2 linked regions of the Limibacter armeniacum genome follow. The protein of the gene in region 1 interacts with the protein of each later gene in a pairwise test. Links are inferred from orthologs where the notes say so. Each region holds a gene or a part of one and is shown in the gene's direction. Other genes may lie near its edges.

Evidence for each region. The genes of interacting proteins can lie anywhere in the genome.
Region 2: the proteins of ung (region 1) and V6R21_RS26380 interact in binary tests that used the Escherichia coli proteins (3 or more experiments, as listed by UniProt). The link is inferred for Limibacter armeniacum from one-to-one orthologs.

Annotation. Positions count from the first base shown.
Region 1 is NZ_JBAJNO010000008.1:1,472,710-1,478,801, forward strand. Bases 2,104-4,814 are described here. They hold ung (uracil-DNA glycosylase), read left to right. Parts: upstream 2,104-2,983; coding sequence 2,984-3,646; downstream 3,647-4,814. Other genes in these bases: V6R21_RS12110 (MFS transporter), read left to right, coding at 2,104-2,973; V6R21_RS12120 (MFS transporter), read left to right, coding at 3,999-4,814. Outside these bases: V6R21_RS12100 (flavodoxin family protein), read right to left, coding at 1-386; hutG (formimidoylglutamase), read left to right, coding at 557-1,552; more of V6R21_RS12110, read left to right, coding at 1,648-2,103; more of V6R21_RS12120, read left to right, coding at 4,815-5,342; V6R21_RS12125 (GAF domain-containing protein), read left to right, coding at 5,582-6,092. UniProt on the Escherichia coli protein: Excises uracil residues from the DNA which can arise as a result of misincorporation of dUMP residues by DNA polymerase or due to deamination of cytosine.
Region 2 is NZ_JBAJNO010000009.1:2,053,039-2,057,514, reverse strand. What follows is about bases 1-2,786. They hold V6R21_RS26380 (nucleoside-diphosphate kinase), read left to right. Parts: upstream 1-1,075; coding sequence 1,076-1,498; downstream 1,499-2,786. Other genes in these bases: V6R21_RS26375 (SusC/RagA family TonB-linked outer membrane protein), read left to right, coding at 2,208-2,786; V6R21_RS26385 (metallophosphoesterase family protein), read right to left, coding at 284-787; V6R21_RS26390 (hypothetical protein), read left to right, coding at 63-206. In the rest of the region: more of V6R21_RS26375, read left to right, coding at 2,787-4,476. UniProt on the Escherichia coli protein: Major role in the synthesis of nucleoside triphosphates other than ATP. The ATP gamma phosphate is transferred to the NDP beta phosphate via a ping-pong mechanism, using a phosphorylated active-site intermediate.

The DNA of each region.
Region 1 (6,092 bases):
ATAAAGAAGCCTTCAATAGGGGTTTCTGAAGAACCACAGCTGACAATAAACATATCTTTTCCATGAAATTTCTTACCTAAATCTTTTTTGAGTAACAATAGGTCTGTAAAACGGTCAAAGAAGTTTTTCATCACTCCACTCATGGAATACCAGTATACAGGAGTTGCAAAAATAATCAGTTGATGGTCAAGCATCTTTTCAGCAATACTGAGAAAATCATCGTGTTGATTATGGAAGTTGTAGTCAAAGAATCCAATATTAGCTTCCAGTAAGTCTATAATTTCAATATTGAACTTCTCCGAGATATAGGAAGTAATTTTACTGGTGTTACCATCTGACCTAGCACTTCCAAGTATGATGATGGCTTTAGTTTTTGAGTTGTTCATGGTATAAGTGTAATCGTGAATTATATAATGAGTAATGGACTTTTAGGATAATTTGTTTGAAAAAAATTTTTTATGGTTATTGGACGGCTATTATTATAGTGCCATACGCATTGTATTTTTGAGGGAAGAATGTGCTTGATGGGACTTTATTTTCCAATGTGAATCAACTTATGAAAAATAATAACTACCAATCTACAGACCGCAAATTTTGGGACGGAAGAATTGACGGTACAAGTCGTGAGGATGCAAGATGGCATCAGGTAATTGAGACAGTTAATTTGCTTGAGGCTGACTTGCCAGTTTTGAAGGAAGATGAAAAAGGGATTGTTATCATTGGCTTTATGTCTGAGGAAGGTGTCCGCAGAAACAAAGGCAGGCTTGGGGCGATTGATGGCCCTTATGACCTAAGAAAATCTTGTATGAATCTGCCCGTTCATTTTCCTGAAAATGTAAAGCTGCTGGATGGTGGAAATATTGTTTGTATTGGAGAAGGGTTAGAAGAAGCTCAGGCAACACTTGGTAAAGCTGTAGCAAAAGTATTGTTGGCAGGGTATAAACCACTTGTATTTGGTGGAGGTCATGAGGTGGCATATGGACATTACCTTGGACTGAAGCAGTATATTAAGGAGGTACATCCAGGTAAGAAGCTGGGCATCATTAATTTTGATGCACATTTTGACCTAAGAGAGTTAGAAAATGGAAGAGGTTCTTCAGGAACGCCGTTTCTTCAGATTGCCCGTGATATGCAGAAAGAAGGAGAAGACTTCAGGTATTTGGTGTTAGGCATTCAGAAAAACAGTAATACAAAGAAGCTGTTCAATGTTGCTGAAGAGTTGGGTGTGGAGTACGTGGCTGGAAGGAAATTCAATGCAGCAGACCGTACACTTATCTTCCAGAAAATAAGTGATTTTATTAATAGTGTTGACTTTGTCTATAATACAAACTGTCTGGATGTATTTTCTGCAGCATATGCACCTGGTGTAAGTGCTCCAGCCTATAATGGCATAACACCGGATGCTTTGTTTGTAAAGTCGTTCAAGAAAATTCACAAATCAGAGAAAGTAATCTCAACTGATATAGCAGAACTGAACCCAAAATATGATACAGACCATAGAACGGCTAAATTGGCAGCTTCAATGGTGTTTGATATTGTAAACAGTCTGTAATACGTAACCAAGTGATCTGTAAGGTGATGAGATAAGCCTTCAGGTCAATACCATAGGCTTCAGGTATTACTGAGGCCTTTATTAACTATCATGATATGGAACTGAACAACAAAAAAGTACTCAATGCCTGGTGTTCTTATGACTGGGCAAATTCCGTTTACTCTTTGGTAATTACCTCTACTATCTTTCCCATTTATTACAATGTTTCCACAAGGGAAGCTTTCAATGGTGACAGGGTTGAATTCTTTGGTTTTTCTATTGAGAACACGGTTTTATTCTCTTATTCAATCGCTTTTTCATTTTTACTTATAGCGAGTTTGTCTCCTCTGCTTTCAGGAATGGCTGATACAGGAGGGGTGAAAAAGAGAATGCTTCAGATTTTTGTGTTGATAGGTTCCTTGTCGTGTTTGGGCTTATTCTTTTTTCATGGGGCCAATATTGAGTATGGAATAATATTAAGTGTATTGGCGAGTATAGGGTATGCAGGGTCATTGGTGTTTTACAATGCTTATTTACCTGAGATAGCAACTGAAGATAGATACGATGTACTGTCTGCCAAGGGCTTTTCAATGGGTTATATAGGAAGTGTGATCCACCTGATTGTTTGCTTTGCCTTTATTGAGTTTCCTGATATTATAGGCATCGACAAGGATTTGGCAGTCAGACTCTCATTTCTGACTGTAGGTGTCTGGTGGTTAGGATTTGCACAGATCGCTTTATACTACTTACCAAGTGACTCCAAAGACAAAAAGAGAAGGAACTATAAACTGATCAGTAGAGGGTATGAAGAATTGAGAAAGGTTTTCAGTAGCCTTAAGTACCATAAACCGATCAAGCGTTTTCTGGTTTCTTTCTTCTTTTACAATATGGGGGTACAGACCGTTATGCTATTAGCGGCTAATTTTGGAGAGAAAGAGCTTCATCTGAGTAGTGTGAAACTGATTGTAACAGTGCTTTTGCTTCAGATTGTTGCAATTGCAGGAGCTTACTTCTTTGCTTGGCTATCTAAGAAAATAGGTAATAAAAGCGCTATTGCTATCATGATATTCTCTTGGGTACTGATCTGTATTGGAGCCTTTTATACTTACACTGAAATGCAGTTCTATACTTTAGCTGTAGCGGTTGGACTAGTAATGGGAGGTATTCAGTCACTTTCTAGATCAACCTACTCCAAGCTGATTCCTGATGGTACGATCGATACCACCTCTTATTTTAGTTTCTATGATGTGGCAGATAAGCTATCAGTGGTAATTGGTACTTTCAGCTTTGGATTGATGGAGTACTTGTATGGAAGTATGCGCTACTCTGCACTATCATTGGGCGTATTTTTCATTATAGGATTGATCGCCATATTCCGCTTCAAAATGCCCTTATCAAATAAGTCAGCAGTAGACCAGAAATTGGAAATAACTAAATCATAAACAAAGAAAGATGGACGTCAAAATAGAAGACTCTTGGAAAGGAAAACTCCAAACTGAATTTGACAAACCTTATTTTCAGCAGCTTACAAACTTTGTAAAGGGAGCGTATACGAATAATACGATTTACCCTCCCGGTAAACTTATTTTTAATGCGTTTGACCGCTGTACCTTTGACAATGTCAAGGTAGTGATACTGGGGCAAGACCCTTATCATGGACCAGGTCAGGCCAATGGGTTGTGCTTCTCTGTCAATGATGGGGTGCAGTATCCACCATCGCTTCAAAATATCTTTAAAGAGATCGCACAGGACTTGGGTAAGCCAATTCCTGATACAGGTAACCTCGAACGTTGGGCAGATCAAGGTGTATTACTTCTGAATGCTACCTTGACTGTGGAAGCTCATAAGGCAGGCTCTCATCAAAAAAAGGGATGGGAGGAGTTTACAGATGCTGTGATCAAGAAGGTGTCTGATGAGAAGGAAGGGGTGGTTTTTATTCTTTGGGGTTCTTATGCCCAAAAGAAAGGTGCCATAATTGATACAAAGAAGCATTTGGTTTTGAAATCGCCACACCCATCACCACTTTCCGCACATAGAGGATTCTTCGGTAACGGACATTTTTCTAAGGCCAATGAATACCTGCAACAGCAGGGTAAGGAACCAATTGAGTGGTAAAAAATTAGCTTCAGAGCAGTTTCAAAGAGTCCTTGTGTTTATAGTCACAAGGACTTTTTTTATGCCTTTAGGTAATTATTAGAATAGTACAATAAATGATTTCATAAGGTAGACATTGAACCTTTCATGCAAAACTATCATTTCAATTATGATGTCGGTTGGTTAAAAGGTAAAGTGTTTTATTTGGTGAAACTCTGCAACCGATTGCGTTTTATATTGTTATGCTTATAAATGTTGCCTAGACGTTTTTCTTTCCATTTAATGAGGAAGATCATCTTTCAATCACCATTTTTTAGTAAGATTGTATAAATCGAAGACATTATATAACAATTCACTATTGTTCTAAACTAGTATGGAAATAACTAAAGTACAAAAGCCAACACTTAGCTTCTGGCAGATCTGGAACCTGAGTTTCGGCTTTTTGGGAGTGCAGTTCGGGTTTGCGCTTCAGAACGGTAATGTAAGCCGTATTCTGCAAGCATTAGGAGCAGACGTACATCATCTAGGTTTCTTTTGGTTGGCAGCTCCAGTTGCCGGAATCATCATTCAGCCTATCGTAGGGGCAGCCAGTGATACCACTTGGACTAAATTGGGTCGAAGAATTCCATTCATCTTGGCAGGAGCTATCTGTGCTACTATAGCAATGTTCCTGATGCCCAACTCCGAGATTTTTACAGCCATAATGCCCGCCATGTTCTTTGGCGCACTGATGCTGTTGATTATGGATGCATCCTTTAATATTACCATGCAGCCTTTCCGTGCATTGGTAGGGGATATGGTACCGGCATCTCAAAGAAACTTGGGTTATTCTGTACAAAGTTTCCTGATCAATACAGGTGCAGTAGTAGGGTCATTATTACCTTTTATCTTGACGCAGTTTGGTGTAGCCAATGAGCCTGCAGCAGGTGAAAAGATTCCTGACTCAGTAATTTGGTCATTCTACATTGGTGGTTCTGCATTGATTCTGTCAGTTATCTGGACTTCATTTAGAACAAAAGAATATCCACCAGAAGAATACTTTAAATACAATCCGGTAGAGAAAACAGAGGAACAAAAACAAGAAAAAGAGAGCTTCTTCAAAACGTTGGCTGGTACGCCGAAGACCATGATGCAATTGGCGGTGGTACAGTTTTTCTCTTGGGTGGCTTTATATATCATGTGGGTGTATACAACTCCTGCTATTGCACAACATATTTGGGGGACAGAACCAGGAGATGCTACTTCAGCAGCCTTTAATGAAGCAGGTAACTGGACTGGGGTAATTTTCGGTGCATACAGTTTCTTTGCAGCGATTTTCTCTTTAGTAATGCCTAAGTTGGCAGAAATGACTAGCCGTAAGTTTGTATACAGTTTGTCATTGGCTTTGGGAGGTTTAGGACTGATCTCCATGATGATCTTTACAGATAAGAATATGCTCTTCCTCTCGATGGCGGGAGTAGGTGTTGCATGGGCTGCGATTTTGGCTATGCCATATGCAATCCTGTCTGGTGTGTTGCCTTCGGATAAGATGGGTTTATATATGGGTATTTTCAACTTTACCATTGCAGGTCCTCAAATCATTGCAGGGTTATTTGGTGGTTCGCTGATAGCGCTGTTCGATAATCAGGCAATTCTGCTACTGGCATTCGCTGGTGTATGTATGATATTGGGATCTGTGGCTGTCACCTTTGTAAAGGAAGATAAAACAACAGCTTAATTGATCGTAGTTGATATTGTAAAGCCCTTCAGTGCAAATAGCGCTGAAGGGCTTTTTTATTGACTGCAAATATCATTTACCTTAAGAAGGCATTAGATTATAGTTAGAAAATCACGAATTCTTTTATATTTATTAAAGACTACTATAAAACCTTTACTACTTCAACTCCCCAGAATACTGGATGTCTCTGACCATTCAAAAGACCTTTCACTTACCTGATTATAGTAACCTGAATGCTCATGCTAAAGAAAACCCAATTAGGAAAACTCTCACTTTATAAATTATTGATAATAGGTGGGACAGGATTAATGTTGGCGAACCTGTTTGCCATTTTTAGCTTGAATACCTTAAACCCTGATTTGACCAATGTAATCAAGTTGGCCAACCAGAATACATTACTTACTCAGGAAATGGTTCTGTATGCATGCTTGTATGCAGACAAGGAAAACCTAGAGGCAAAGAAGGCTGCTTTGGAGGCTTTTAGTGAGCATGATTTAGTAATAAAGCTGTTGAAAAATGGAGGGGAGACTTCAGATGGAAGTGGTTTGAGTGAAGTAAAAGATGTGCAGATGCTTTACTTGAATCAGGTGGATAAAAAATGGGCATTATTTAGTCATCATATGAAAAATATATTGGAAGAGCCCTTTTTTCTGGAGCAACAAGTATTTGACTTGAATATTGACTATTCCCAAAAGTCGGATTCTGTACAGATGATGAAAATGGTAAAAGTAAAGAACCCACTTGTTCAAA
Region 2 (4,476 bases), on another replicon or contig:
TTATTTTACCCTTAAATTTGCACGCTCATATTAAAAGATATCAACTTTAAAAAAATATAGAAATGGCTTCTACAAAACTTATCAGAAAAGGACTGAGAAACAGAATGAGAGCGATTGCTAGAAAGAAGACAATGAAAAGACTTAGCGCTAAGCCTGTTATCAAAAAGGTTGACGTTGAGGAACTGAAAGCTTCTTTCGGTAAGTAATTTAGCGATTTCAGCGATATCAAAAGTAGCCAATAAGCAAAACTGCAAACCAGTTTGTTTATTGGCTACTTTTTGTTTTATCCAATTTGTCCCCTCTTTCCCAGTTCAACCACTTTGAGGTCACTCATTTTCCCTTCTGTTATATCTAAAGTCACAATTGTTCTCATCTTGTGAAACCCTTTGTGGCCAGCGGCACCCGGATTGATATGCAACAATTGCCTGTCCTTATCAGGAATTACTTTCAGTATATGAGAATGTCCACAAATAAATAAGTTTGGTTTTATTTCATCCAACCTTTTCTTGAGTTTAACTGTGTACTTAGGTGGATACCCTCCTATATGTGTTATCCATACCTTAATCCCTTCCACTTCAAAAATAGCATCTTCAGGTAAGTTCCACTTGACAGGACCCCCATCAATATTCCCAAAAACAGCACGGACAGGAGCCACCTTTTCTAAAGTATCCAATATATGCTGTTCACCTACATCGCCCGCATGCCATATTTCATCACATCCTTCGAAATGTCGCAAGATAGCTTCGTCTATATGGTCATGCGTATCCGAAATTATTCCAATCTTCATTGTCTCAATTACCTGTTGATCTCTATGATTTTTCTAAGATAAATTATGAACAGATAAGAAAAAAATAGGAATTGATCTAGGAGTAAAACAATGTGTAGCGCCTTGAAATAAGGAGAAGTATTTGTCAATGATTTATCATATAAAAAAAATGAAAAAAAATCCCTGTTAAATGTAAAGGGTACGCTAAAAAAGTATAGATTTGCACCGTTATTCGTAACACATGCGAGCTAAACAACGACTTTGGTCAAGGAAAATAAATAATTGAATACCATTAAACCTTATACCACAATGGCAGGTAAAAGAACTTTCACTATGATTAAGCCTGATGCATTCGGCGCAGGCAATACAGGGGCAATCATCAAAATGATTGAGGAAGCTGGTTTTAAACTTGTAGCAGGTAAGATCACTCACCTGACAAAAGAACTGGCAGGTAAGTTCTATGAAGTTCACAAGGAGAGACCTTTCTACGGAGAACTGTGTGACTTTATGAGCTCAGGTCCTATCATGGCAATCGTTCTTGAGAAAGATAATGCGGTTGAAGATTTCAGAAAACTGATTGGTGCTACTAACCCTGCAGAAGCTGCAGAAGGTACTATCAGAAAGGCATATGCAAAATCAGTAGGAGAGAATGCAGTACACGGTTCTGATTCAGATGAGAATGCTGCAATCGAGTCTTCTTTCTTCTTCAGCAAATTCGAAGAGATCGCTTAAGTCAGTTGAAGGGATTATCGTTGGGTAGTTTTTTTATCCGACATATTGAGCCTTTAACCTTGATTCAATAAACATCGCATAATAAAAGCCACGTTGTGTTCACAACGTGGCTTTTATTTTTTCTGTCAACCCTTCCCTTCTGTAAAGAATAAAGGTTCTAAACATACTACCTGTCTTTTATCTCCTACAGTATTGTAATAAACCTTGTATTTGTAGTAAACCATACAGATATATCAACTAAAAAAATATATGATTTAGTAATAATTATTGCCGTTAGTTGGTATAAAAAAAATTGATGTACCCACTTATTTGTTGTCAGATTTCTCGTTTTCTCAAAATTAATTGGGTGCAAATGGCAATAGAGGATTATTCATTTTTTAGTGTTGGGTGTAGTGTTAAATATAATGATTCATTATAAACAGCCTAAGATTTGCAATGTGCTATCCTAAATGTTGTGAATTTCGAAAGTGAATATATTAAGTGTTAGTTGGCTATTTATCAATCTGTTAATGGTTGTTTTTATTGTTAATTTGTTGTTAATGACAGAGTTATATGTGTATCTTTTTGTTATGTGTAAAATTATATATCAATATTATTACATTTTTTAACATAAAAATTGTTTTATAGGTATATTGTGTTGTAATTTGCCAACAAAGGTTAACACTTTTTATAGTATTCAAACTACCAATTCAATTCAATTATTTAAACTATGAGAAAAACGTTATTACTGTTGACGTTTGTGCTCGGCCTGTTCTCTATGGCCTTAGCGCAAGAGCGAACAGTGTCCGGCGTGGTTAAAGATGCTTCAGGCGAACCACTTCCAGGTGCAACTGTTCATGTAAAAGGATCAACAATAGGATCCGTTACCAATCTTGATGGAGAATTCAAACTCAATGTTCCAAATGATGCTTCTACATTGGTTTTTAGCTTAGTAGGTTTTTTATCGATTGAGCAGGAACTTGGAACGCAGTCACTTTTTGAATTAGTGATGGAGGAAGATGTTAAGCAACTTAATGAAGTTGTTGTAACAGGATATGGAGAGTTAGATAAGAAGAAGATTACAGGTTCAATTGCTACAGTAGACGCTAAGTTGATTGAGCAAGTACCAGTAGCGACATTTGATCAAATGATTCAAGGTCAAAGCCCTGGCCTGTATGTAAATGCTGGCTCAGGACAGCCGGGTGCCGCTGCTACTGTACGTATTCGTGGTAACGGGTCAATCAACGGTGGTAATGACCCACTTTACATTGTAGATGGTGTGCCGATCGAATCGGATGCCTTCACTACTTTGAATGCGAATGACTTTGCCTCTATTTCGGTATTGAAAGATGCTTCAGCAACTGCGCAGTATGGTTCACGTGGTGGTAACGGTGTAATCGTAATTACAACGAAAAAAGGAGCTATTGGTAAAACAAGAGTAAACTACAGATACCAGACAGGTTGGTCAAAAATCGGTGATATGGGTGTGGAAATGATGAACACTCAGGAGCGTTTGGCTTACGAAGAGATCATAAAGAGAGGTCCTGGATGGACATATTCATCTAACAATCCTGATGCACCAGATGATGCAGCTGAGAAATTGGCAGCTCTTAGAAATACGAATACTGACTGGGTGGATGCAGTAACTAGAATCGGTAGAACAGAAACTCATGAAGTTAATATTTCAGGAGGGGCTAAAGGTACTAGATTCTATGTGTCGGGTAACTATTTTGCGCAAGAAGGTGTAGCAGAAGGTTCTGATCTGGAAAGAATTACTGGTCGTTTCAATATTGACCACGAGTACAGTGATAAACTAAGATTCGGATTGTCTGCCAATGTGGGTAGATCAACTTCACAATATATCCCAAGTGAAGGGCTAAGTACAGCAAACCCATTTGTATTGGCTACAATTGATTATATGCCATACGACTCCATTCAAGTAACCAATCCTACTACAGGTGAGAAAGAGTATAAGCTGAGAGGCTTTGGTAGAAACCCTGTAGAAATGGTGGATACTTATATTGAGAAAATGAATGAGTTAAAGGCAATTGTCTCGACATACGTAGAGGCTGAGCTTTTCCCTAATGTGACAGCAAAATCAAAAATTGGTTTTGACTTCAGAAACAGAGAATACGAAGAGTGGGCAGATCCGGAAGGAACACTGAGTGCTTGGGGTAAAGAAGGTCAGGGTTTCTACAGTGCGACAAGTGCATCGAAGTTCCAGTACAACTGGGTGAACTCTGTACAGTGGGCAAAAACTATTGGCGACCACGACTTTGATGTAATGGCAGGTACTGAGATCTTAGAGAAGTCTTACAATAACTTTGACTACACTGGTTATGGTATCAATCCTAAACTGCCTCAAACACCAGCAGGTATAACACCAGGTACACCAGACAACAACCTGATCCCTGATGTGGGCGGTGAGAAGTGGAGAACAGCACTGATGTCTTACTTCGTGTTTGCTAACTATACATTTGACAAACGTTTCTCATTTCAGGGAACCGTAAGACGAGATGGATCTTCGAAGTTTGGTGATAATAACCAGTGGGCGATCTTCTGGTCAACAGGACTTTCTTACAACCTGACAGAAGAAGCATTCCTTCAAAGTGCTGAAAATATCAACCTGCTGAAAGTAAGAGCTTCTTACGGTACGGTGGGTAACCAAGATGATACTGACTTGTCTATTGAGCCTTTCCAAAAGAAAAGTGCATTTGGGTCTACTGTGTATGGCTCAGGGCAGGGTCTTGTACCTACAGTAATTGAATATCCGGATTTGAGTTGGGAGCAGTCAAGTAAGTTTAATGCTGGTATTGACTTCGGCTTCTTCCAAAATAAAGTAAGAGGTAGCTTAGATGTCTATAATGATATCACTTCAGCCCTATTTGTGGAACAGCAGCTATCTAGAACTTCAGGTTTTGATGATCTGGATATCAACGCTGGTAAGATGAGAAACAGAGGTATTGAGTTACAGTTAACGACAACAAATATTAGTTCAG